One region of the Aneurinibacillus sp. XH2 genome, then DNA from elsewhere that is predicted to be linked to it. Evidence: riboswitches for the same ligand, from Rfam matches in the RefSeq annotation. Region 1 holds a riboswitch; each other region holds the start of a gene.
The links. A riboswitch is a leader RNA that binds a small molecule or an ion and turns the genes downstream of it on or off. The one in region 1 is predicted to bind S-adenosylmethionine.

Region 2: linked by a shared signal. The riboswitch ahead of cobA (uroporphyrinogen-III C-methyltransferase) and the one ahead of metK (methionine adenosyltransferase) in region 1 are both predicted to bind S-adenosylmethionine.
Region 3: linked by a shared signal. The riboswitch ahead of ACH33_RS14480 (methionine ABC transporter ATP-binding protein) and the one ahead of metK (methionine adenosyltransferase) in region 1 are both predicted to bind S-adenosylmethionine.
Region 4: linked by a shared signal. The riboswitch ahead of ACH33_RS09735 (alpha/beta hydrolase) and the one ahead of metK (methionine adenosyltransferase) in region 1 are both predicted to bind S-adenosylmethionine.

What each region holds. Positions count from the first base shown of each region.
Region 1 covers NZ_CP014140.1:391,829-397,303, reverse strand. The annotation lists gene ACH33_RS01935 (hypothetical protein) at 1-9, opposite strand, end outside; gene ACH33_RS01930 (response regulator) at 65-781, opposite strand; gene ACH33_RS01925 (sensor histidine kinase) at 801-2,012, opposite strand; gene metK (methionine adenosyltransferase) at 2,178-3,386, opposite strand; SAM riboswitch class I at 3,540-3,690, opposite strand; gene ACH33_RS01915 (hypothetical protein) at 3,772-4,254, opposite strand; gene ACH33_RS01910 (S41 family peptidase) at 4,395-5,475, opposite strand, start outside.
Region 2 covers NZ_CP014140.1:3,114,484-3,119,958, reverse strand. The annotation lists gene ACH33_RS15565 (efflux RND transporter periplasmic adaptor subunit) at 281-1,681, shown strand; gene ACH33_RS15560 (ABC transporter ATP-binding protein) at 1,697-2,425, shown strand; gene ACH33_RS15555 (ABC transporter permease) at 2,429-3,619, shown strand; SAM riboswitch class I at 3,755-3,852, shown strand; gene cobA (uroporphyrinogen-III C-methyltransferase) at 3,971-4,744, shown strand; gene ACH33_RS15545 (nitrite/sulfite reductase) at 4,775-5,475, shown strand, end outside.
Region 3 covers NZ_CP014140.1:2,920,410-2,925,884, forward strand. The annotation lists gene ACH33_RS14470 (MetQ/NlpA family ABC transporter substrate-binding protein) at 1-684, opposite strand, end outside; gene ACH33_RS14475 (methionine ABC transporter permease) at 698-1,360, opposite strand; gene ACH33_RS14480 (methionine ABC transporter ATP-binding protein) at 1,353-2,117, opposite strand; SAM riboswitch class I at 2,219-2,329, opposite strand; gene ACH33_RS14485 (thioesterase family protein) at 2,641-3,048, opposite strand; gene ACH33_RS14490 (PaaI family thioesterase) at 3,114-3,503, opposite strand; gene ACH33_RS14495 (PaaI family thioesterase) at 3,545-4,006, opposite strand; gene ACH33_RS14500 (EthD family reductase) at 4,025-4,324, opposite strand; gene ACH33_RS20170 (VOC family protein) at 4,634-4,771, opposite strand; gene ACH33_RS14505 (hypothetical protein) at 4,975-5,319, shown strand; gene rbsB (ribose ABC transporter substrate-binding protein RbsB) at 5,389-5,475, opposite strand, start outside.
Region 4 covers NZ_CP014140.1:1,952,527-1,958,001, reverse strand. The annotation lists partial or broken gene ACH33_RS18705 (transposase) at 1-181, opposite strand, end outside; gene ACH33_RS09760 (RNA polymerase sigma factor) at 526-1,164, shown strand; gene ACH33_RS18700 (YvrJ family protein) at 1,151-1,306, shown strand; gene ACH33_RS09755 (helix-turn-helix domain-containing protein) at 1,303-1,536, shown strand; gene ACH33_RS18695 (hypothetical protein) at 1,794-2,054, shown strand; tRNA gene ACH33_RS09750 (tRNA-Cys) at 2,034-2,107, shown strand; gene ACH33_RS19255 (phospholipase A2 family protein) at 2,137-2,781, shown strand; gene ACH33_RS09740 (hypothetical protein) at 2,898-3,188, shown strand; gene ACH33_RS09735 (alpha/beta hydrolase) at 3,295-4,119, opposite strand; SAM riboswitch class I at 4,189-4,296, opposite strand; gene lexA (transcriptional repressor LexA) at 4,472-5,095, opposite strand; gene yneA (cell division suppressor protein YneA) at 5,323-5,475, shown strand, end outside.

The DNA of each region.
Region 1 (5,475 bases):
TGATAACAAACCGCTCCATTATTTATTTGCCCGTTTCTTGCTTCTAACTTTCCGGCTTCTCACACTATGACAACCGTACCCAACCGTTTTTGATCGACATAACAACCGCCTGCGTACGATCCTGCACATCCAGCTTTTGTAGAATGCTGCTGACATGGTTTTTTACCGTTTTTTCGCTGATGAACAATTCTTCACCGATCATGCGGTTGCTTTTTCCTTCTGCCATCAATTGCAGCACTTCGCGCTCGCGCGGCGTCAGCGCCAGAATGTTGCTTTCTTTCTCGCTGACACCAAGCTCGCTCACATCGCTTAACAGCACATTCTCATCATGGTTGTGCTCAATGCTGCTTAGACGACGAAACTCACTAATAAGCTTGCCAGTTACTTTCGGATGAATATAAGCTTCCCCGCGCACTACCGAGTTAATCGCTTCGATTAGCGAGTCGGAATCCATTTCTTTCAACAGATAGCCGGCCGCTCCGGAAAGAAGAGCCTTGTATACATAATTCTCATCATCATGAATCGACAGAATAATAATGCGCGATTCCGGCGCTCGTTCCTTGATGCGCTGCGTAGCCTGCACGCCGGTCATTTTCGGCATGTTAATGTCCATCAGGATTACATCCGGCTGAAATTCAACTGCCATCTGGCACGCTTCCTCTCCATCGGACGCTTCGCCAACAATATGGAAACGATCCTCCATCTCCAAAATCCGCTTAACTCCTTCACGGAATAACTTATGGTCATCTACTAACAGAATCGAAATCTTTTGCTCCGTCATACTAACCTCCATACATTCATTAAGGTTTTGTTTCTATGCTATTACCACGCTTACTGCCTTCTTCAATACGAAGAGGAATACTAAACAGGACGCTGGTTCCTTTGCCGGGGGCGGACGTAATTTTCATCTTGCCCTGCAAAAGCTTGACCCGTTCTCTCATCCCCATGATTCCAAATTGCGGCCGCTCCGCTTTTACCGCTTGGTCGAATCCCACTCCATCATCGAGCACGCGAAAATGCACCACATGTGGCTTAAATTCAAGCCTTACTTCCACATGGCGGGCTTTTGCATGCTTTGCTGTATTGTTTAGCGACTCCTGAATTAAGCGGAATACGGCGACTTCAATCGAATTCTGCAGGCGGCATTCCGGGGTAAGCAACGTAAGCTTCGTCTCGATCCCATGCCGCTTCTCATATTCCTCAAGGTATTTACGAAGCGTCGGCACAAGTCCTAGATCATCGAGTGCCATCGGACGCAGATCAAAAATAATCTTTCTTACATCCATAAGGCTTGCCCTTGTAAGTTCTTTTAATAACCTAAGCTCTACCTTAGCTTCGTCAATCCGATTTTGATTAAGCATTCTCTCAACGATTTCGCTCCGCAAGGTAACATTGGCCATCGATTGCGCCGGACCGTCGTGAATATCGCGCGCCACTCGCTTCCGTTCTTCTTCCTGGGCCTGAATGATCTGAATTCCCAGCAGCTGCTGATTCTGGGCTGACTCCAGCGCAATCCCCACTTTCCTTAAGTTGCCCTGCAGGTAGTTTAGCACAATTCCCATCTGCGCAATCAAGTTTTCCGATTTCTCTATGGTGCTTAAAATGCTGCGGTGGCGCCGCTCCAGCTCGTCCCGCCGCTGCCTGAGATGGAGCTCCTTATCCCTTGAGAGCGACAGCTTAATCTGCATCTGGCTGGCTTGCTCATACGCTTCGCGTATTTCCGCCTCACTATATTGGTGGAAACTACGGCTAATACTAGCCAGCTTCTGGCGCGCCTTTCTCGCCTGCAGTTCAAGTTCATCCGTCTGGCTAATGACCCATTCGATTTCTCTTTTTAGGGCTTCCAGTTCGAGGCTGATATAATTGCTTTCTTTATGCGCGTTTTCCGCGATATCAAAAATCTTTTCCCTACTTTCTTCCACCGACGAAATCGTCTTATTCATGACCTCATCAAGCAGTTGAAAATCAATGTTCGCCTCGGTCACGTACATCCCCTCTCTATCATTAGCCAATAAGTACCATTCGAATTGTTACCTTCTACGCTTCTCTTCCCTACTGGTTGACTTCCTTTATAGGCAAGAAGAACAAAAACTCTTTTCCTATTGTATCATTCATCCCACATAAACAAAACAAGACCCACACACTATTGATGTGTTGGGTCTTTAGTCTTATTTTTATTAGCGAGCGGAAAGTTCAGAAGCTTCTTTCTTAAGAATTTCTGCCTTATCCGTTCTTTCCCATGGAACATTTAGGTCATTGCGACCAAAATGTCCATACGCGGCAGTTTGACGGTAGATCGGTCGACGCAAGTCAAGCTGTTTGATAATGCCTGCTGGACGAAGATCAAAATGTTTGCGCACAAGCTGAACAAGAATTTCTTCATCCACCTTGCCTGTCCCGAATGTATCTACATTAATGGATACAGGCTGCGCCACCCCAATCGCATAAGCTACTTGCACTTCACACTTCTCCGCCAACCCCGCGGCCACAATGTTTTTCGCTACATAGCGCGCCGCATACGCACCGGAGCGATCCACTTTGGTCGGGTCTTTACCGGAGAAAGCGCCGCCACCATGACGAGCATATCCACCATATGTGTCCACGATAATCTTGCGTCCGGTCAATCCAGCGTCACCCTGCGGTCCACCGATAACGAAGCGACCTGTTGGATTGATAAAATACTTCGTTTGCTCATCGAGGAACTCGGCCGGAACAACCGGCTTAATCACATGTTCTTTCAGATCCTTCTGGATTTGCTCAAGCGTTATGGACGGATCGTGCTGCGTAGAAATAACGATCGTGTCCACACGTACTGGTTTGTTTCCTTCATATTCAATCGTTACCTGCGTTTTGCCATCCGGACGCAGGTAGCTCAACGTTCCATCTTTGCGGACTTCCGTCAAACGACGGGACAGTTTATGAGCAAGAGAAATCGGAAGCGGCATCAATTCTGCCGTTTCGTTGCAAGCGAATCCAAACATTAAGCCCTGGTCGCCAGCACCAATCGCTTCAATTTGCTCATCTGTCATCTGTCCTTCGCGCGCTTCGAGCGCCTGGTCAACCCCCTGCGCAATATCAGGAGATTGTTCGTCAATAGAAGTTAGAACCGCGCAAGTGTCAGCGTCAAAACCGAATTTCGCGCGAGTATATCCGATTTCACGAATCGTTTCACGAACCACTTTCGGAATATCTACATAGCAGCTTGTCGTAATCTCGCCCGCTACAAGCACCATGCCTGTTGTTACGGATGTTTCCGCCGCTACACGAGCGTTTGGATCTTTTTCAAGAATCGCATCAAGAATGGCATCGGAAATCTGGTCGCAAATTTTGTCCGGATGGCCCTCCGTTACCGATTCCGATGTGAAGAGATGACGGCCTTTTTTCAGCGCCATGTTCACGTACCTCCTTATAAACCATGAATATATAGATGGTCTTGGTTAAGATACGGTACTCCCTTCCCAAACGTTGTCGCAAAGCAGTAAAAAACCTTTTCCATTATTTTATCCTGGAAAAGGGTCATCTTTTTACTCATTCTTTGCCCTTTATCTTCCAGAATCAAGTATGTATCCATACCTGTTCTGCTGGTTAGCACCGTTCATCGCGCCGGGAACACTTGTCCGCGCTAGCTCGTTGCGCGATGTGGTTGCCGGGCTTCATCGGGCCAGTCCCTCCGCCTGCTCGGGATACAAGGGTCTTCCGTTCTCAATGAGCATATCTTATTTAGGTTTGGATGTCAATAAAGAAAAATACTTGGTTGTTCGTTCGACCGTGCTACCGAACTACATATTCACCGCGGATCATAATGTCCGCCGGGCCTTTTACAACTTTGAGGCCACGGCCGTCATCGCGCGGCAACAACAAATGGTGATTGGCTGGTACCGGCTCGCCCTGCGTAATGTTCGTGCCTGCGGTCAAATCCGGGAGACCATACCCTTCGCCCGGCGGCGTATGAGCGACCACTTTTCCGGTCCGAACAATAAATTCCGTGCCCGCATAGCCAATAATCGTCTTTCCTGCCGGAACTTTTTCCACGATCAGCTTCGCCGCAGCCGGTGTCTGCGTGTCGCTTGCCGGTTTGCCGGGCTGGGATTTCACCACATTCAAAATCTCCTGCTTTACTTTCTCCACATAGCTCTTCGTTACAACCGGATCTGCATCGGAGCCGGGCTCAGGCGTAGCTGCCAAACCGGTGGACACCGCCCCGATCACCAAGGCCAACGCGGCACCTGCCAATCCATATCCCCATTTTTTCATGTACATTCCTCCCTGCGTATACTGATCTAAGGGAAGAAGCCGGGCATCTCTCCCCGGCTTTTCCATCCTCCCAATTACGGTATAAATGGTTATCTAATTGTATATACGCCCGGGAAGGAATTTTGTTGTGAATCCATGCTTTACTTTACATAAACGAACAGATTATCCCCTCTCGTTTCGACAAGGATGGACGGAAAGTCGCTGTCCAATTTTTCAAGCGAAAGCCAGAGGACACCTTTTTCGTTGCGTACATATGCATTATTTTTGCTCGGATATTTGCGCACAGTTTCACCACAGCGCATGGTCGCTATTTCCTGGGACGCATCCCAATAAACTTGGCAACCATACAATTGGGCAAACGGGCGAAGCGCGATAAACCATTTGCCATCGATTTTTTTCGCAACGCTTTCGCCCGCAGGAATACCAGCCACCGAAGCAGTCCCGTTCGAATGTAGAACAAGAGCAGTGGAACCATGCAAATACGAAATCGCCTTGATAACCTGCTCATTCGGGTTTTCTACGATAATATCCGGCGTAATGCCGTGCCCGTTGATCTTCCGAAGTTTCGGGGAGAAATACTCTTCGATCGTCAGCTTTAAAATCCCGCCTTGTTTCAACGGTACCAATTCCTGAACCGTGCCTTTGCCGAATGTTTTGGTGCCGACGATTTTGGCAACATTGTAATCCTGTAGCGCGCCTGTCAGCACTTCGGACGCGCTGGCCGTTCCTCCGTTTACAAGGACGACAACCGGAAGCGAGATCGCTCCGGATTTGGCCATAATCGCCGTTCGTTTGCCGCTTCGATCTTTTACATATACAAGCGCGCCTTTATCGATAAATTCATCGGCAATTTCCAGCGCCGCATCCAGGTAGCCGCCGCCGTTGTCGCGCAAGTCAAGAATCAACCCCTTCATCCCGTCCTTTCGCAGCTTGGCGAGATGCTTGCGAAACACTTCTGCGCTATTTTCAGAAAATGTGTAAAGCACCATATATCCAATTTTATTGTCCAGCATGACACTATCGACCGGCGAGAATTGCAGCGCCTCACGCATGAGTGAAACTATCTGCTCCTTTCCCGCGCGTTTAATCGTAAGTTCTATGCTGGAACCGACTTCACCTTTCATCCATTCCGTAACCTGCTCGATAGACTGCCCGGCAACCCGCTTGCCGTCAACAGCAATGATTTCGTCACCTGCCCGCAAACCAGCTTTTGCCGCAGTC
Region 2 (5,475 bases), 940 kb from region 1:
TTTGACTTTTATATAAGTCTTTTTTGACTTAAATCTGAGTTTATCATGTATCGATATGAAAGCGAATGGTTTTATTGCTAAAAAGTTTGTGTTGGTTTTGTAGGAATGTAAATTTTTTACAAGTATTAGTAGTTATATGGTCGATAGATTATGGAATGTGTCACAAAATTGCGTGCCATGGGTTCTATAAATTGTACGTAGTCTTTGATATTTCGACTTTCATATTGCAATATAAATGTCGAAGCATCGAAGATGATAGCATAGAAAGGGAGAAGGAGAAGTGCGAAAGAAAATATGGATTGGTGTTATTACAGGGGTCATAGCAATAGGGGGATATATCGTCTATTCGGCGTACGTACCACGCAGCGTGGAAGGAACGCCGGTGTCGCTTGCTACCGTTGTGCAAAAAGATATGGAAAGTCGTATCATGACTACCGGTAAAGTAAAGATGGAACAAGAAATGACGGTATACGCAGGGGCGAGCGGAAAAATTGTTGCTTTGCATGCAGCGGAGGGAGCGCCGGTGAAAAAAGGTCAGATATTAGGTGAGATTTATACGGAGGATATAAAAAACCAATTAATTGATATAGACAGTCAATTGATAGATATGGATGAGCAGGCGAGGGATGTCGATAACCAGGTTGCCGATACTTCAGCGCAAATCGCCGAAAAAAAGGCGGAGTTAGCGAAATTGCAAGCTGCGAATGATGCCATTGAAATTGCGAAAGCGGAAAACGGGATTCGTCAAGCCGAGCAAGAGCTTGAACAAGCGAAGCGAGAATACGCCCGCATCAAAACGCTTGTGGAGAGCGGAGCTGAAAAGAAGCAGGAATTGGATAAAGCGAGCGACCAGATAAAACAGGCTGAATTTAAGCTGAAAACGTCGCAATATGAACTGGCAGAGAAGAAAAAAGGGCCGAAGCGGGAAGAGGTCACCGCTTTGCTGGTATCGATTGCACAGCTTGAAGAGAAGAAGAAGCGGACGGCGACGAAAAAAGAGAGCATTGCGAGCAAAAAACAAAAAATCGAAGAGAAAAGGCAGCAGTTGCTTGCCCAGAGAAATGACGCGCTTATCGTGGCTCCTATCGACGGAACCGTATTGACGCAAAAAGCGAAGGCGGGCGAATATACGACAAAAGGCAATGAACTATTGAAAGTGGGAACGACACAAAATATATACGTGGAAGCGGAAATTGCGGAAGCTGATATCGGCAAAGTGCGCGTCGGTCAGAAAGCCAAGCTGGAAGGAGGCGCGTTAGGCAAACAGGTGGCCGAAGCTCATGTGGTAAGCATCTCACCGGTAGCGATAGAAGCCGCCACACAGAAAAGCGGACAGCAGAGCGAACGGGCCAAAGTGGCGGTGAAGCTGGCATTGGACAAACCAAATGAGCTTTTGCGCCCCGGCTTTCGGATAGATGTAACGATTGTGCACCAAAGCGCGAAACAGGCGCTGCAAGTACCGATCGAAGCGGTGCAGAAGAACGGCGGGAAAGCGTTCGTCTGGATAAATGAGAACGGTCTGGCGAAGAAGAAGGCGGTTGTCACCGGAATGGAAAACGAATTGTTTGCCGAAGTTAAACAAGGTTTGAAAGCGGGCACGAAAGTTATCACCAATCCGGGGCCGCAATTAAAGGAAAATGAGCCGGTTATGGAAGCGAATGTTCCCGGAGAAGCGAGATAAAAGGGGCGGTACAGCATGGTAAAAGTAGAGAATATGTCCAAAGTGTACCGCACAGGCGGTGGCGATATTTATGCGATGAAGAATGTTTTCGTAACGGTTGAAAAAGGGGAATTTGTCGCTATTATGGGACCATCCGGTTCGGGAAAATCGACATTTATGAACATGATTGGCTGCCTGGATCGACCGACGAGCGGGCTGTATCATTTAGACGGAATGGAAGTAACGAATTTGTCGGATAAGCAGCTTGCCCATGTACGTAACCAAAAAATCGGTTTTGTTTTTCAAACCTTTCATCTTTTGCCGCGTTCAACCGCACTGCGCAATGTTGAATTGCCGCTGATTTATGCCGGGGTCGGAAGAAAGGAACGGACGGAACGGGCGCGTGCGGCTCTTGCGCGTGTCGGGCTCGGCGAACGTATGAATCATATTCCGAATCAGTTATCAGGCGGACAGCGGCAGCGGGTAGCGATTGCGCGCGCCCTCGTAAATGAGCCGGCGATTGTGCTGGCTGATGAGCCAACCGGGGCGCTTGATTCGCGGACAAGCATTGAAATTATGGACATTTTCCAACAGTTAAATGAACAAGGAACGACTATTATTCTTGTTACGCATGAACCGGATATCGCATGCTATGCGAAGCGGTTAATCCGCTTCCGCGACGGCCAGGTAGTCGCCGATGACCCCGTGCGGGATCGATTATTCGCGTCGCAACAACTGGCGTCGGAGCGCCAACAGGAGGTGTAATCTATGCGTTTGCTGGAAAGCTTAAGCATGGCTTTGGACGGTTTGCGCGCCAATAAGCTGCGTTCTTTTCTAACGATGCTGGGGATTATTATTGGTATCGCGTCTGTCATTGCGGTTATGACGCTTGGGAAAGGGGGCGAAAGTGCGGTCGTGCAGCAGGTAAGCAAGTTCGGCCAAAATAAATTTATGGTATATACCCGCTACGATACGGAGGAGCCTGAAGATCCGAACGCGCTTACTTTGGAAGATGCGGAATATTTGCCGCAGGTGAGTCCGTACATTTCCGCTGCCGTAGCCAACTCTTACGTAGGCAATACGGAGCTTTACTGGCTCAATAAGAAGAAAACCGTCGAAGTAAGGGCGACGACGGCCCAGCTTCCGGCTGTACAACCCACGCTCCACATGGTGCAAGGCCGCTTTTTTACCGACGAGGATGATAAAAACCGCCGACCGGTTATCGTATTGGAAGACGGAGCAGCTCAGGAATTGTTCGGGACGGAAAACCCGATCGGTCAGCGCGTGCGTTTTAACGATCGGAGCGTAGTGGTGATCGGCGTATTTAAGCAGGAGAAAGTAAGCTTTGATTTTTCCAAAGCAAAGAGCGCGTTTGTTCCGTTTCGTTTTGCGAATGAGCTGTCTGAAAACCAAACGGTAAGCAACATTGAAATGACCGCCATTTCCAAAGAAGCATTGCGGCCTGCGATGAAGCAGGTCAAGGATTATTTGAACCGCAAGCATAACCATAAAGATTACTATGAAGTTTTAAGTATGGAAGACAATATTAAAGAGTTTTCGCAAATGACTGGAATGATTACCCTGATTTTTAGCATTGTAGCTGGCATTTCCCTCGTGGTGGGCGGCATTGGCGTGATGAATATTATGCTTGTGTCCGTGACGGAACGGACAAGAGAAATCGGAATCCGCAAAGCGCTTGGAGCGCAGCGGAAAGATATTTTGCTTCAGTTCCTACTGGAGTCGATGATTTTGTCGTTAATCGGCGGCTTAATCGGAGCATTGCTTGGTATTGGTATATCAGCTATCGGCTTTTCCTATGCTAATATACCGCTTTTGATTTCATGGGAGACCGTTTTGCTTGCATTTTCCGTGTCCAGTTCCATCGGGATTTTCTTCGGATTGTATCCTGCCAACAAAGCGGCAAAGCTAAATCCGATTGAGGCGTTGCGTTATGAATAAGAAGCGGGCTGCTCTTTAACTCTGAAGCCTCTTTGCATAATGAATGAGAGGATTTTTTTGAAAAGTATTGTCTTTTTAGAAAAAGCCGAGTATAATCAAATTTAATAAATCCGATCAATATAATATGAATTCTCTTTCTTATCCAGAGAGATGGAGGGACTGGCCCAATGAAATCTCGGCAACCTAATTCGGTTAGGTGCCAATTCCAGAAAGCACACGCTTGAAGATGAGGAAGAGGGGAGCGTAGAATATAAGCCCTTCTTCTTTAATGAAGCAGGGCTTTTTTAATTAAATTAAACATATAAAACAAATTTGATTAATATTATTTTTGGAAAAAAAGGGGATGGTTATATGGTGGCAGGTAAAGTGTATCTTGTGGGTGCCGGGCCAGGCGATCCAAAGTTGATTACAGTGCGTGGGCTTGAGCTTCTACAACGGGCGGATGTGATTGTATATGACCGTCTGGCCAGTCCAAAGCTGCTTGATTATGCAAAAAAGGAGGCTGAATGCATTTATTGCGGAAAAGAGACAAATCACCATTCGTTATCCCAGACGGAAATTAACGAGATCATTGTGGCGAAGGCTGTGCAAGGGAAAGAGGTTGTTCGTTTAAAAGGGGGTGATCCATTTGTTTTCGGGCGCGGTGGGGAAGAAGCGGAAGCCTGTATCGCGGCCGGCATCGACTATGAAGTTGTGCCGGGCATTACATCGGGTATCGCTGCTCCGGCTTATGCAGGAATACCTATCACGCACCGTGGTTATTCATCCTCCGTCGCGTTTGTGACTGGCCACAAAGCTGTAGAGAAGGAGCAAAGTGGTATTCAGTGGGAGAAGTTGGCCACTGCGGTAGATACGCTGGTATTTTACATGGGGGTCGGCAATTTGCCGGAAATTGTGAAAAATCTTCATAAGTACGGCCGGGCCAAAGAGACACCTGTGGCACTTATCCGCTGGGGTACATGCGAAAATCAGGAGACGCTTATAGGTACATTGGAGACGATTGTAGAGCAGGTACAACAGGCACGCTTTCGTTCTCCGGCAGTGATTGTCGTAGGCGAGGTTGTCCGCCTGCGGGAGCAGTTAGCTTGGTATGAACAACAGCTGCGTCAAGTCATTATTGCATAATATTCGCTGAGATGAGAGGAGAGAGTATGAATGAGTTATACACCAATATGGGCACAAAATAAGGAGAAATTGAATAAAACAGAATTAATAAAACTGGAGAAAGATGGACTGGATGTTATTGAGGACATTTATCGTTATGCGAAAACTGGTTTTGAATCCATTACGCCGGATGATATGGATCGTTTTAAGTGGGCAGGTGTATATCAGCAGCGCCCGAAAGACGGGTGCTTTATGATGCGTGTCCGGGTTCCGTCCGGAAATCTTACGTCCGAGCAGGCGCGCACGCTTGCGAGTATCGCGCATGATTATGGCAGGGATTTAATCGATATTACGACACGTCAGGCGATTCAGTTTCACTGGTTGCGGATCGAAAATTTACCGGACATTTTTGAACGGTTGGCTGCCGTCGGATTGTCCTCATTTGAGGCGTGCGGCGATTGCCCGCGTACGATTGTTGGCAATCCGCTTGCGGGGCTCGATCCGTACGAATTAATAGATACGACCCCGCTTGTGAAACAGTTGTCCGATACGTTTTTAATGAACCGGGATTTTTCCAACCTGCCGCGCAAATATAAAATTTCGATTTCTAGCAATATTTATAATGCCGGTCATGCCGAAATTAACGATCTGGCGTTTACCCCGGCCACGAAAGTAATCGCTGGCAAGGAAATCATCGGTTTTCATGTCTGGGTTGGCGGCGGACTATCGTCCCGTCCGTATTTGGCTCAACA
Region 3 (5,475 bases), 1.1 Mb from region 1:
CTTTTCGAGCGCCAGCGCTTCCGTAAGTTTCAAGCCCGATGCGATGGCGAAGTTCCCGTTGACAAATGCGTAGTCTGCGTCTTCAAGCGAGCGCGGAAGCTGGGCTGCTTCCAGCGGCAGGAGCTTGATATTTTTCTTGTTCTCCACGATATCCTTTTCCGATACGCGAAGCAGATCTACACCTTCTTTTAACTTGATCCAACCGAAATGTTGCATCATGACAAGCGCGCGGGCCTGATTAGTAGGATCATTCGGAAGCGAAACGGTCGCTCCCGGCTGCACTTCTTCCAGTGTTTTATGCTTATGCGAGTAAATGCCGATCGGAGCCGTCGGAACCTGGATAACATCTTGAATATCCAAGTTATGCTCTTTCGCAAAGTTCTGCAAATACACGACATGTTGAAACACATTCGCATTCAGCGAACCTTCAGCCAGCGCCTGGTTCGGCTGCACGTAATCGTTGAACTCAACAATCTTCACGTTGTATCCTTTTTTTTCTAAAATAGGTTTAATTCCTAAACGCACCTGATCACTATACGGCCCCGCCGTCGCACCAATAACCAGTTCTTTACTGTTCCCCTGCGTTTTTCCTGTTGCCGTTTCGCTCTCTTGTCCTCCGCAAGCTGTCAAAAAGATTACTATTAATGAAATTAATGCAATAAGAATAAACGGTTTTTGTTTCACAAAGATCTCTCCCTTAACGTTTATCAAGATAATGTGCAAGACGATTGCCCGCAAATTGAATGACTTGTACAAGCACCACCAATAAAAGCACGGTCACAATCATAACATCCGTCTGGAATCGGTAGTAGCCGAAGCGAATCGCTAAATCCCCGATCCCTCCGCCTCCGACAACGCCGGCCATCGCAGAATAGGAAAGAAAACTGACAATCAATACTGTGAGTCCGAGCGTAAGCCCAGCGCGCGCTTCTGTCAATAACACTTTCCAAACAATCTGATATGTAGACGCCCCCATTGCCACCGCGGCTTCAATAACTCCTCTCGAAACTTCACGAAGCGATTGCTCCACCAGACGTGCAAAGTATGGAATGGCTGCAATCGACAACGGAACAGCCGCAGCCACCGGACCGATCGTCGTTCCGACCAATGTTCGCGTCAACGGAATCAATGCCACGAGCAAAATAAGAAAGGGAAACGATCGGACAATGTTAACGAGCGAACTTAAAATTCGAAATAAAATGGGGCTTTCCAGCAATTGTCCTTTACCTGTCAGAAAAAGCAGAACCCCCAGCGGCATGCCAAGCAAAAGCGCTGAGCCTATTGAAATGCCGACCATAATAGAAGTTTCTACGATAGAAACCCCAATTTCCGGCAATAAAGCAATCACATTATCAAACATTGGCTATCCCTCTCTCCTTGCCTGTTTCCTCTTCGAATAATAGCTGGGCGATTTCAGTTTTCGGCTTTACTTCCCGTTCAGAAAGCGAAAGTTTTTCGACGAGATGACCTCTTTCCATGACTGCTACTTTGTTGCAAATCTCTTTCACTACACTCATTTCATGCGTGACGATGAGAATCGTTACGCCTAGCTTTTGGTTGATTTCTTTAAGAAAAGATAAAATGGTACGCGTCGTCTGCGGATCAAGCGCTGAGGTAGGCTCATCACATAGCAGCACTTTCGGCCGGCTGGCCAACGCCCGGGCGATAGCGACCCTCTGCTTTTGTCCCCCGCTCAACTTGGCAGGATAGCTGTCCACCTTCTCGGCCAGCCCTACAATCTCCAAGCACTCCTGTACTCTTTTTTTTCTCTCTTCTTTTGGAAGACCGGCTATTTCTAGCGGAAACGCCACATTGTCCGCCACCGTCCGATTATTCAACAGATTAAAATGCTGAAAAATCATGCCGATGGACTGGCGCGCTTTGCGCAGCTCTCGATTTGATAGACCGGTTAACTCCTGACCATCCACATATACCTTTCCCTCGTCCGGTCGCTCCAGCAAATTAACCAGTCTAAGCAAAGTTGACTTACCAGCACCGCTGAACCCGATAATACCGTACACATCCCCTGGCTCCACATGCAGCGACGTTGGAGCTACTGCCTGAAATGTCCCGTTCGGTGTGGTATAACTTTTACTAATACTCTGTAATTTAATCATACTCCTCACTCCTTTATTCCTCCTAGATTGCACAAGGGGAAATAAAAACGACCTCCTGCGCTGCAAGAGGTCGGCGTACACTCATCACAAGTTTGCCGGACCTCTCATCTTTCAGCGCGCGAGCGCTGCTGGAATTGGCACCGTGTCAAAGAGTTTCTTTGATGGTTGCCGAGGCTTCACTGGGCCAGTCCCTCCACCTCTCTGGATAAGAGTCCTAATCATTTGCCTTTTCAATTTGTTGATTTTATTCTAACACATTAAACCATAATGTCAACTAGGAATTATAGATTTTTTAATTTTCTCCTACATTGCTGAGACATATAAAAACCATCACAGTTTATCATTGTATATGCAGATAACACCATATTTATATTGATTATAGTAGCTGTATATTTTCGCGGTCAATAAATTTACATTTAATTCTTAATACTATATCGAATAGTAGCAATATTTGTTTTGATAAGGTTGTTAATGATCCGATAAAAAAGACCGCGATTGAAAATTCCACGGTCTTCCTGTTTCATTATTTTTGTGCAATGGTTTGCCGTAACTCCGTGATACGTGCCTCCATTTTTTCTTTTTTAAAAATCGCCTGTGTAAAAATTCCGGTACCAACAATATTTTCTGATGTTTCCGCGGTCACTTCACAAACGACTCGCTTCGGAGTAACTTCCGTACATAAGGCTGTAAATTTTACCCGTTGCCCCACCACCGCAGGCCCAATGTGCTTAACCTGAATTTCGTATCCGGCTCCTTCCTCCCCCTCTTCAAGGTAAGGCAAAATAACATGGCGTCCGACTTTTTCCATATAATAAATCATAGTCACGGTCGACATTACATCGTGAACCACGTTGCCGTCAAACGTAGGACGCATATCGTCCTGCACGACAATTTCCAACGTCTCTGTCTCTCCCGGTTGTAATCCTTTCACCCGTTCTTCTCCTTCCTTATAAAGCAACATATACTTTCTTATACGAATGTAAAGACAACTCCACATCACTGTGGAGTTGTCTTTACACGGGCATATGTGCCAAGCGCGACGGCAACCAGCTCCCCATCGTCCGTGCGCACTTCCGCTTGCATGATAATAGTACGGCCTCCGCGCTTGATTACCCTAGATTGTGCGATCAGCTTATTTCCCCTAGCAGGCGCCAAATAGTTGATTTTGCTCTCCAATGTTACGCACTGCTGCACACCGTTAACATGAGGCGCGGCCGCGTGCCCCATGACCACATCAGCAAGCGTGCTTGTCACTCCGCCATGCACCACTCCATCGATACTATTGTACAATTCCGGGCGAATATGAAGCACTGCCGTGCAGCTATTTTCGTCCTGGTGCTCGATTTCAATACCAAGATATTGGTTAAAACGATTGTTTGATTTCATGGTAGTCTCTCCTGCCAATCCAGCGCTGCCAACGCGTCCTGTTACTCTTCATTAGCTGCGTTCTGTCCGATTTCCTCAAGAAAAAACCCACTCTTGCGGTAAGCGACCGCGTCAAGCAGAGCGATGCTTTCGCCGTCGTGTTCCACCTCGATTTGGTAAAAACCGGCGCGTGCTGTTTTTTTCTTTTCTGTCGCTACTGCACGTAACCGTGCGCCCTTTCCACTTGGAGCCATATACTGAACGTTCATCGATAACGCCACGCATGGACGTCCATATGAATTGCAGGCCGCAGCAAACGCAAAATCAGCCAGCGCAAAAATGACGGCTCCATGTGTTGTGCCATGCGCATTCAACATTTCCTCACGCACGTCTACTTCCGCCACAGCCGTTCCCTCTCCAAGTTCAACCAGCCGGATTCCTAAATGGCGCGCGTACGGATCGCGACTCACATACCGAGTGATTTGTTCCCGGTACCTGCGATGTGTTTCCGTCTCACTCAACATGCTTTTTAAACCTTTCTCCTATACTACTTCCGCGAAGTGCATGGATACAACCTTGCCAGCGAAGCCCATTAAATCTTTGCCTGCTGCTTTTCCTTCCGGAGAAGAAAGCGCGTTCATAAGCGCTTCTTTTGTTTCAAAATACATTTCTGCAATCAAATGAAGATTGCTGTCACCTGCAGGAGAGCCATAAATTTTATTAACTTCCAGCTTTAGAAGACCCGGCATTTTTTCCGCGAGCGGCGCGTGTACTTCTTTGTAATGTTTATCAAATTCCTCCACATTTTCCGGCTTTTTGTAAATCGCGATCAGCTTAACCATCGTATCCCCTCCATAAAAAATCAATACCTTAATATCATAAAAATATAATATTACGTTTTAAAATCGTACTATTTATCAGAAATTATATCGTTTTAAACAGCCAATCGTCAATATTTTAAGAAAAATTATTAATATAGCCACTATGTTGAACTTACCGTTCAAGCGAATGCTACCGCTCCCGCTGGCCCGGTTCAACGAATTGCAAGAGCTCTCGATCCGGGCCATAAAATAAAATCATCCGACCGCCTCCAAGCGTCGGTTTCGGTTCCTCAGTGTTAAAAACAATTCCCTTCGCCTTGTAATGAGCAATCAGTACAAAAACGCCATCTCGCGCACCGCGTTCTGACCGCGAAGGCGTACCCTGTACCCAAACATCGATGAATAAAACGCAATGGAACGATCCATATCGGAAACAATCAATGCTACGTGTTCGATTTTTTTAATCATTTGTATCTCCTGCCCTTTTCATTTTTGAATCCCTTCTCTTTTTCTATCACTAAATGGTAATTTTGTTTCTTATTTTGGGCAAGTCTAGTCCTTTACTTTGACTTCTCCGCTTTACATGTTGAACAAAGCGACAGTGGCCGACTTTTTATACGGTTTCACTTTCTGTTATAGTAAAAGCAAAAGGACATGAAGGGGAGAACAATATGGCAATGTTTGAGGAACCGGATCTGCTGGGCGTCTACTGCGAACGACGCGACAAGGGACATCCGGAAGAATATGCGTTTGAGATTACGCAAAAATATATGTTCAATTTCTTTATCAGCAACATGAACCAACTGTTCGCTGCTGAAAAAGCCGAAGTTACTGACAACATGCCGCCTGATGAAAAAGCAAAACTACTCTATTTAAAAAAAGCATCCGACCGCGAAAAGCTGGAACTTATCCGCAGATGGTATGAAGATTACAAAGACAGCATCTATTCCTCCAGCGGTTCATTTGAACGGGCATATATGCACAGAAATTCCCTTTTGCAAAATAATGAATATTAAAAAAGCATCAAAAAATCCCCGGATTGGCCGCTACGAACCGAAACCGGGGATTTTTCATCATTCTATTCGTTATTTTTTAATCAATTCAAGCTCCACTGGCACATTTTTCTCTACTTTTTCGCCGTTTGCTACTTTCTTCGCAAGTTCAACCGCTTG
Region 4 (5,475 bases), 1.6 Mb from region 1:
CTTGCGGGTAGACCAACGTTCTTGTAAGTCTTGCAGCGTAAGGTACACAATTTTCTCTGCCGCTTTGAGATTCGATAAGCTGTTCATGGGCTTTTAGGCGTTTACGAATTTCTTTGTTTGTACGTTCAATCCAGTTGGTTGTATAAATGACACCTCGGATCGAAGAAGGATAAGACAAAAAGACTCTAAATATTGGTGAATAACCTTACACAAAACACAAAATAATTACGTCATCTATATTATGGAAAAGAAGCAAGAGTATATAATAATTCCAGCATATAAATTATCGGTTTCACACTGGGTCTTTGCCCGTATTTCTGAGGTTGGGGAGTTCCGTATCGTGGCCCTTCACAAATCAAATGTAGTGCAGGATGTAATTTATAATAATTGAAAGGAGAGGGTTGTAGCCTCTCCTTTTTTCTTAGGGACAATAGCCAACTAAAATATATAATTTATGTTTAATTGATATTTAAGGTTGTTTTAATTCCTATATATCCCTTTTTTATAAAAAAAGGGGGGATATCATTGAATAAACCATATTCTTATGGGAAATTAAAAGGTGGGTTAGAAAGGAGCGTAGTGAATTTTATTCAACAATATAAAAGAGGATTATCTAATCGTGTTGTGAAAAGCTTTTTATATAATCAGGAACATTTTCATTTGTTTTTAAAAGCAATTTGTTTTCCTACAGCAGATAATATCGAAGAATTAAATCAAGCCTTCCGAAGACATTATATTGTTATCCGCTTAACTCACTATCTGTCTAAACTTCTAAGTCACACCTCACGAGATTATTACCACAAGCACAAAAAAAGACAGTATCATTGTCTACTTATTTTCGATCAGCCGATTAACAAGGGAGATTCCGTTGAAACCATTGGCAATCTTATAGATATAAATGAAAGTGATACTGCGGAAAAAGTAATTAATAAACAAGATAATTTTTTAGAGCACATCGAAGACTCTTCTTTGTATCACATCTTAACTACATTGAGCAAACGGCAGCTCGAAATTCTAGAATTATCCTTTCTGGACAATCTCACTCATAAACAAATCGCAAAAATCTTAGGTATTACACCTCAAGCTGTGTCTAAATCATATAGACAAGCAGTAAAGAAGCTAGCAGAAGCATACAAAATGAGGGATTCTTATGGAACAGTTTGACTGGGTAGGGGTGATTTCTAATGTAGGCTTTCCCATTTTTATTACGATTTATTTATTGGCTCGCTTAGAAAAAAGTTTTCAGCAATTGGAGAATATAGTGAAAGAACTAATTGACGAAATAAAGAAGAGGGAAACAAAATGAAAAAATTGTATGAACTGGTTGACAATATTCATGATAAAGAAACAATGTTAAAAATTATTAGATTGTTTGAGCCGAAAATTAAAAAATCAAGTCGTTTTATTACCTATTCCGAACAAGAAGATATAGAACAAGAACTACGGATTGAAATGATAAAGGCGATTCAACGATTTGATACATCTAATATACCTGGATTTTTTGAGTTTTTAGAGAGAGCGAATAGTGAAAAGTAAATAGAAATGCAAAAAGAACCTTCCTTCCATAAAAGGTTCTTTTTTTGGTTGTTTTCTTTATCACCTATTCCCTTTTAAGACATAGAAGCCAGCACCTAATCATTCGTTCACCTAAAGTATGGAATAAAAGCGATTATAGTAAAGGGAGTACTAGAGTTATTCCAAAATTCTATTTTTTTAAAGTGGTTGTTATTTTACACCTTGATTCCCTTTTCTATAGTAGAACTTCACAAAAGAGCTAAAGGAGGGAAAATATCATGAGTTCTCCAGAGAAATTGTTTCGCTGTTTCCAAGAAGCAAGGCGAAGTCAAGCACAATACTCTAAATGCTTGCAAGACATATGCTCAGATGGAGAGGAAAAACTTTTTCAGGAGTTAGCTATGGATGCTGCAAAACAAGTAAAGAAAATTAAAGATTTTTACAGAACTTACTATGGGACAAACCTCACATCTTGTCATTGTCGAAAGGAAAGGGGTGATTTATCTAAAAAATTTTTTGGCGGTATAGCCAAGTGGTAAGGCAAAGATCTGCAAAACCTTAATCCTTGGTTCGAATCCGAGTACCGCCTCCACCAAATTTTTAATAAGGAGAGTGTAACTTATGAAACAGTTTGTATCCGATGTTCAGGAGCAACAGTTGGTTGAGCAAGCGAAAAAAAATAAAGACTTTAATATCCTTTTGAAAGGATTAATTAAAGACAACATCTTATTAGCAAAAACCACAGCTTTTACATTAAAAAAAGGGGAAACTATTGTAAATGTTTTGGAGGTCAAATTAGGGAACATAAAAGTTCTTTTTACTGAGTCTGAAGTAGAATCAGTTTTTGGGAGTAAAATTGAAAAGAAAGGAGATATAATCGAAACTACTGGTTATAAAGTTATTGACAACCAAGTTAGTATTGTATATAACAAACAACATACTGAAAATGAGTTTCAAGAAATCCAAGAAATAATGAACGAAAAAATTAATCAAATTGATAGTCTTGATAATAAAACAGAATTAATGGATCTTCCATGTATTTATGGAAATTATTGCGGTCCTAAGTGTGGGTCTGGAACACCAATTAGTCCTGTTGACTGGTGCTGTAAGCATCACGATGATTGTTATGGGAATAATGGTTATTTTAATTGTGAATGCGATAGAAAGTTAATTCATTGTTTAGCACCTTACGTATATGAAGGAAGCGAATGGGCAATTATTATAAATGCTTATTTCCTTAAGCAGTATGAATATAATTGTACTTAAAAAGGTAATTAGAATCATTACAGAAGTAGTGTATTAAACACTACTTCTTTTTTTTGGATAAAATTCCTTGAATTATAATATATAATAAATTTAAATCTAATGATTGAGGTGTTGTTATGAATCAAATTAAATCTCCATGTAATATTGTAGGTTTGGTTTCTTTTTTGTTTTTAGTTTTTTCCATAATAGCCTTTTTTAGTGGTTTTCGCTTATTTGGATCTGAATGGGTGTTGTTTTATGGAAGTAATATAATAGGTTTACTAATTGGAATATCTGCCTTTTTCTTTGAAAAAAATAAACAAATGAACTATTTAAGTAAGTTAGGACTTTGGGGTAATTTAGCCATGGCTATTTTGTTTTTTCCGCCTTTTTACTTTATTTGGGGCACTATTCTTTTTGGTCCTTAAAGTTTTTGATATAGTCAATAATTTGGGGTCCCACCACATCGCCACCAAGCTAGTGAAAAGGAAAAGTTGAGAATCGAAAAACTTGATCATTTTTCCTTCCCAACTATCATATGATCCAGTCGCTCCAATTCTTTTTCCGGGTTTCAAGCTGCTGTAGCCAAGAGCAGGTATGAGCAAAAAGCAATTCGGAGGCAGAAATGGTAGAGAACGTATGATCAGCCCCTTCAAGCGTGATCGCACGACATTCCCCTGTAATCTGCTGCCGCAATACGCCTTCATACAAATAGCAGGCGTCAACCGGAATGACTTCGTCGCGTGTCCCGTGCAAAATAAGTGCATCATCAAGAAAACCAGCGCCAGATACAAGCGGTTGTGCTTCTGCAAGTGAAATGAAGAATTCTTTTTTAAGACGGTAGCCACTGTATTCCGTTTCGCCGTTTCGCATTGCTTCTTCATATGCATCGTTGCCGATGATGCGGGTAATATCCGCGAACGGATGGGCTACCGGTGCCCAAAGAATCAGCGCATTTACCCGCGTATCTCGTTCTGCAGTCAAGCGGGCAATGGCACCGCCCAAACTATGGCCGAGCAAGAACACACGTGTTTTATCAATACAATCGATGCTTAGTACATAATCAAGTACATAACGCGTTTGCTCAATAAAACTATCGATGCCGTAAGAACCGTATTCGCCATTGCTTTCTCCGCATCCAGCATAATCGAAGCGCAGAACAAAATAGCCTTCCGCTGCCAGTCTGCGCGCCGCTTTAACAAATAAGCGGTTAACCCCAATCCGATTACCGACAAATCCATGGCAGATAATAATTACAGGCCAGCATTTCTCCTTTTGTTTCCTTTTTTCTGCGCATGGATAATGCACACTGGCGACAAGTTCAAGACTTTGATACACGATGGTAATACTGCGTTCCATATTATTTCCTCCTTCAATAAATAAAAAGCTTTCTTCTGAAGAGAAGAAAGGAGGAGAAGAAAAGATCCTTTCTTATCTTTCAGAACAAAATGTCCTGTAGGATGTAGCACCTTGCGAATGCATCCGCCGGTTGCTGGGTTTCATTGGGCCTAATCCCTCCACCACTCTTGATAAGAACAAGAAAACCAAGTATAAAGATGTGATATATTACCTTAAAGTATAGCTACAGATGCTATTGACGTCAATAAAAACTTAAATTCAAACCTGTATAGTTGGTATTATTTCTTTTGCCAAAAACACGCATAACTAAAGAAAGCAGCCTTTAAAGGCTGCTTTCTTTAGTTCTCTAGATTTAATGAATGTTGCGGTATACCCCGATTACTTTGCCAAGAATGGTAACTGCAGGAAGCAAAATCGGCTCCATCGTCGGATTCTCTGGCTGCAAGCGAATGTGATTTTTTTCTTTGAAAAAACGTTTAACGGTTGCCTCATTTTCTTCTGTCATCGCCACGACAATGTCCCCATTGTTGGCGGTTTGTTGTTGGCGAACAATGACGTAATCCCCGTCTAAAATACCGGCATCAATCATGCTCTCTCCTTGCACACGCAGCATATAGACCGTATCATTTCCAACCATGTTTTCCGGCAACACGAAGTATTCCTCAATGTTTTCCACCGCTGTAATCGGCATACCGGCCGTAACTTTCCCCAATACGGGAATCGTTACAGTCTTAACGGACGCGTCTGTAGCTTCATTGCGCTCCCCGTCTAAAATTTCGATAGCGCGCGGCTTTGTCGGATCGCGGCGAATCAGTCCTTTTTTCTCCAAGCGTGCCAAGTGTCCATGAACCGTAGAGCTGGAAGCGAGGCCCACGGCTTCACCGATCTCACGTACGGACGGCGGATAGCCTTTTTCCCTGACTTCTTTCTTTATGTAATCAAGGATGGCAAGTTGACGGCTGGACAGCTTTTTCATACTAACACCCCATTCTTTCTATGAAATCTTCCTTGTTCTTAATTATATCAACATTTGTTCTAGTATACAAACATAAGTTCTAATCTTTGTTGACAAGAACGCTTGTTCTGATTAATATATTGATATACAACTAAGAACAAATGTTCTTTTTCATTCAGTTCTATTATACATAGACAAGCATAAACTCTCAATAACGAAAGCGAAAACAATAGAAGGGGGATAGTACGATGAAGATGAACAAGAAATCATTACTTATCGGAATTATTATCGGTATGGGTATCCTCGGCATGGCAAATCTTGTGTTTGCATCTATTGGCGGAAACGATAAGCCAGCGAACCCACTTGGTGTTGAGGTGATAGTAGAAGCTGGCGATACGCTC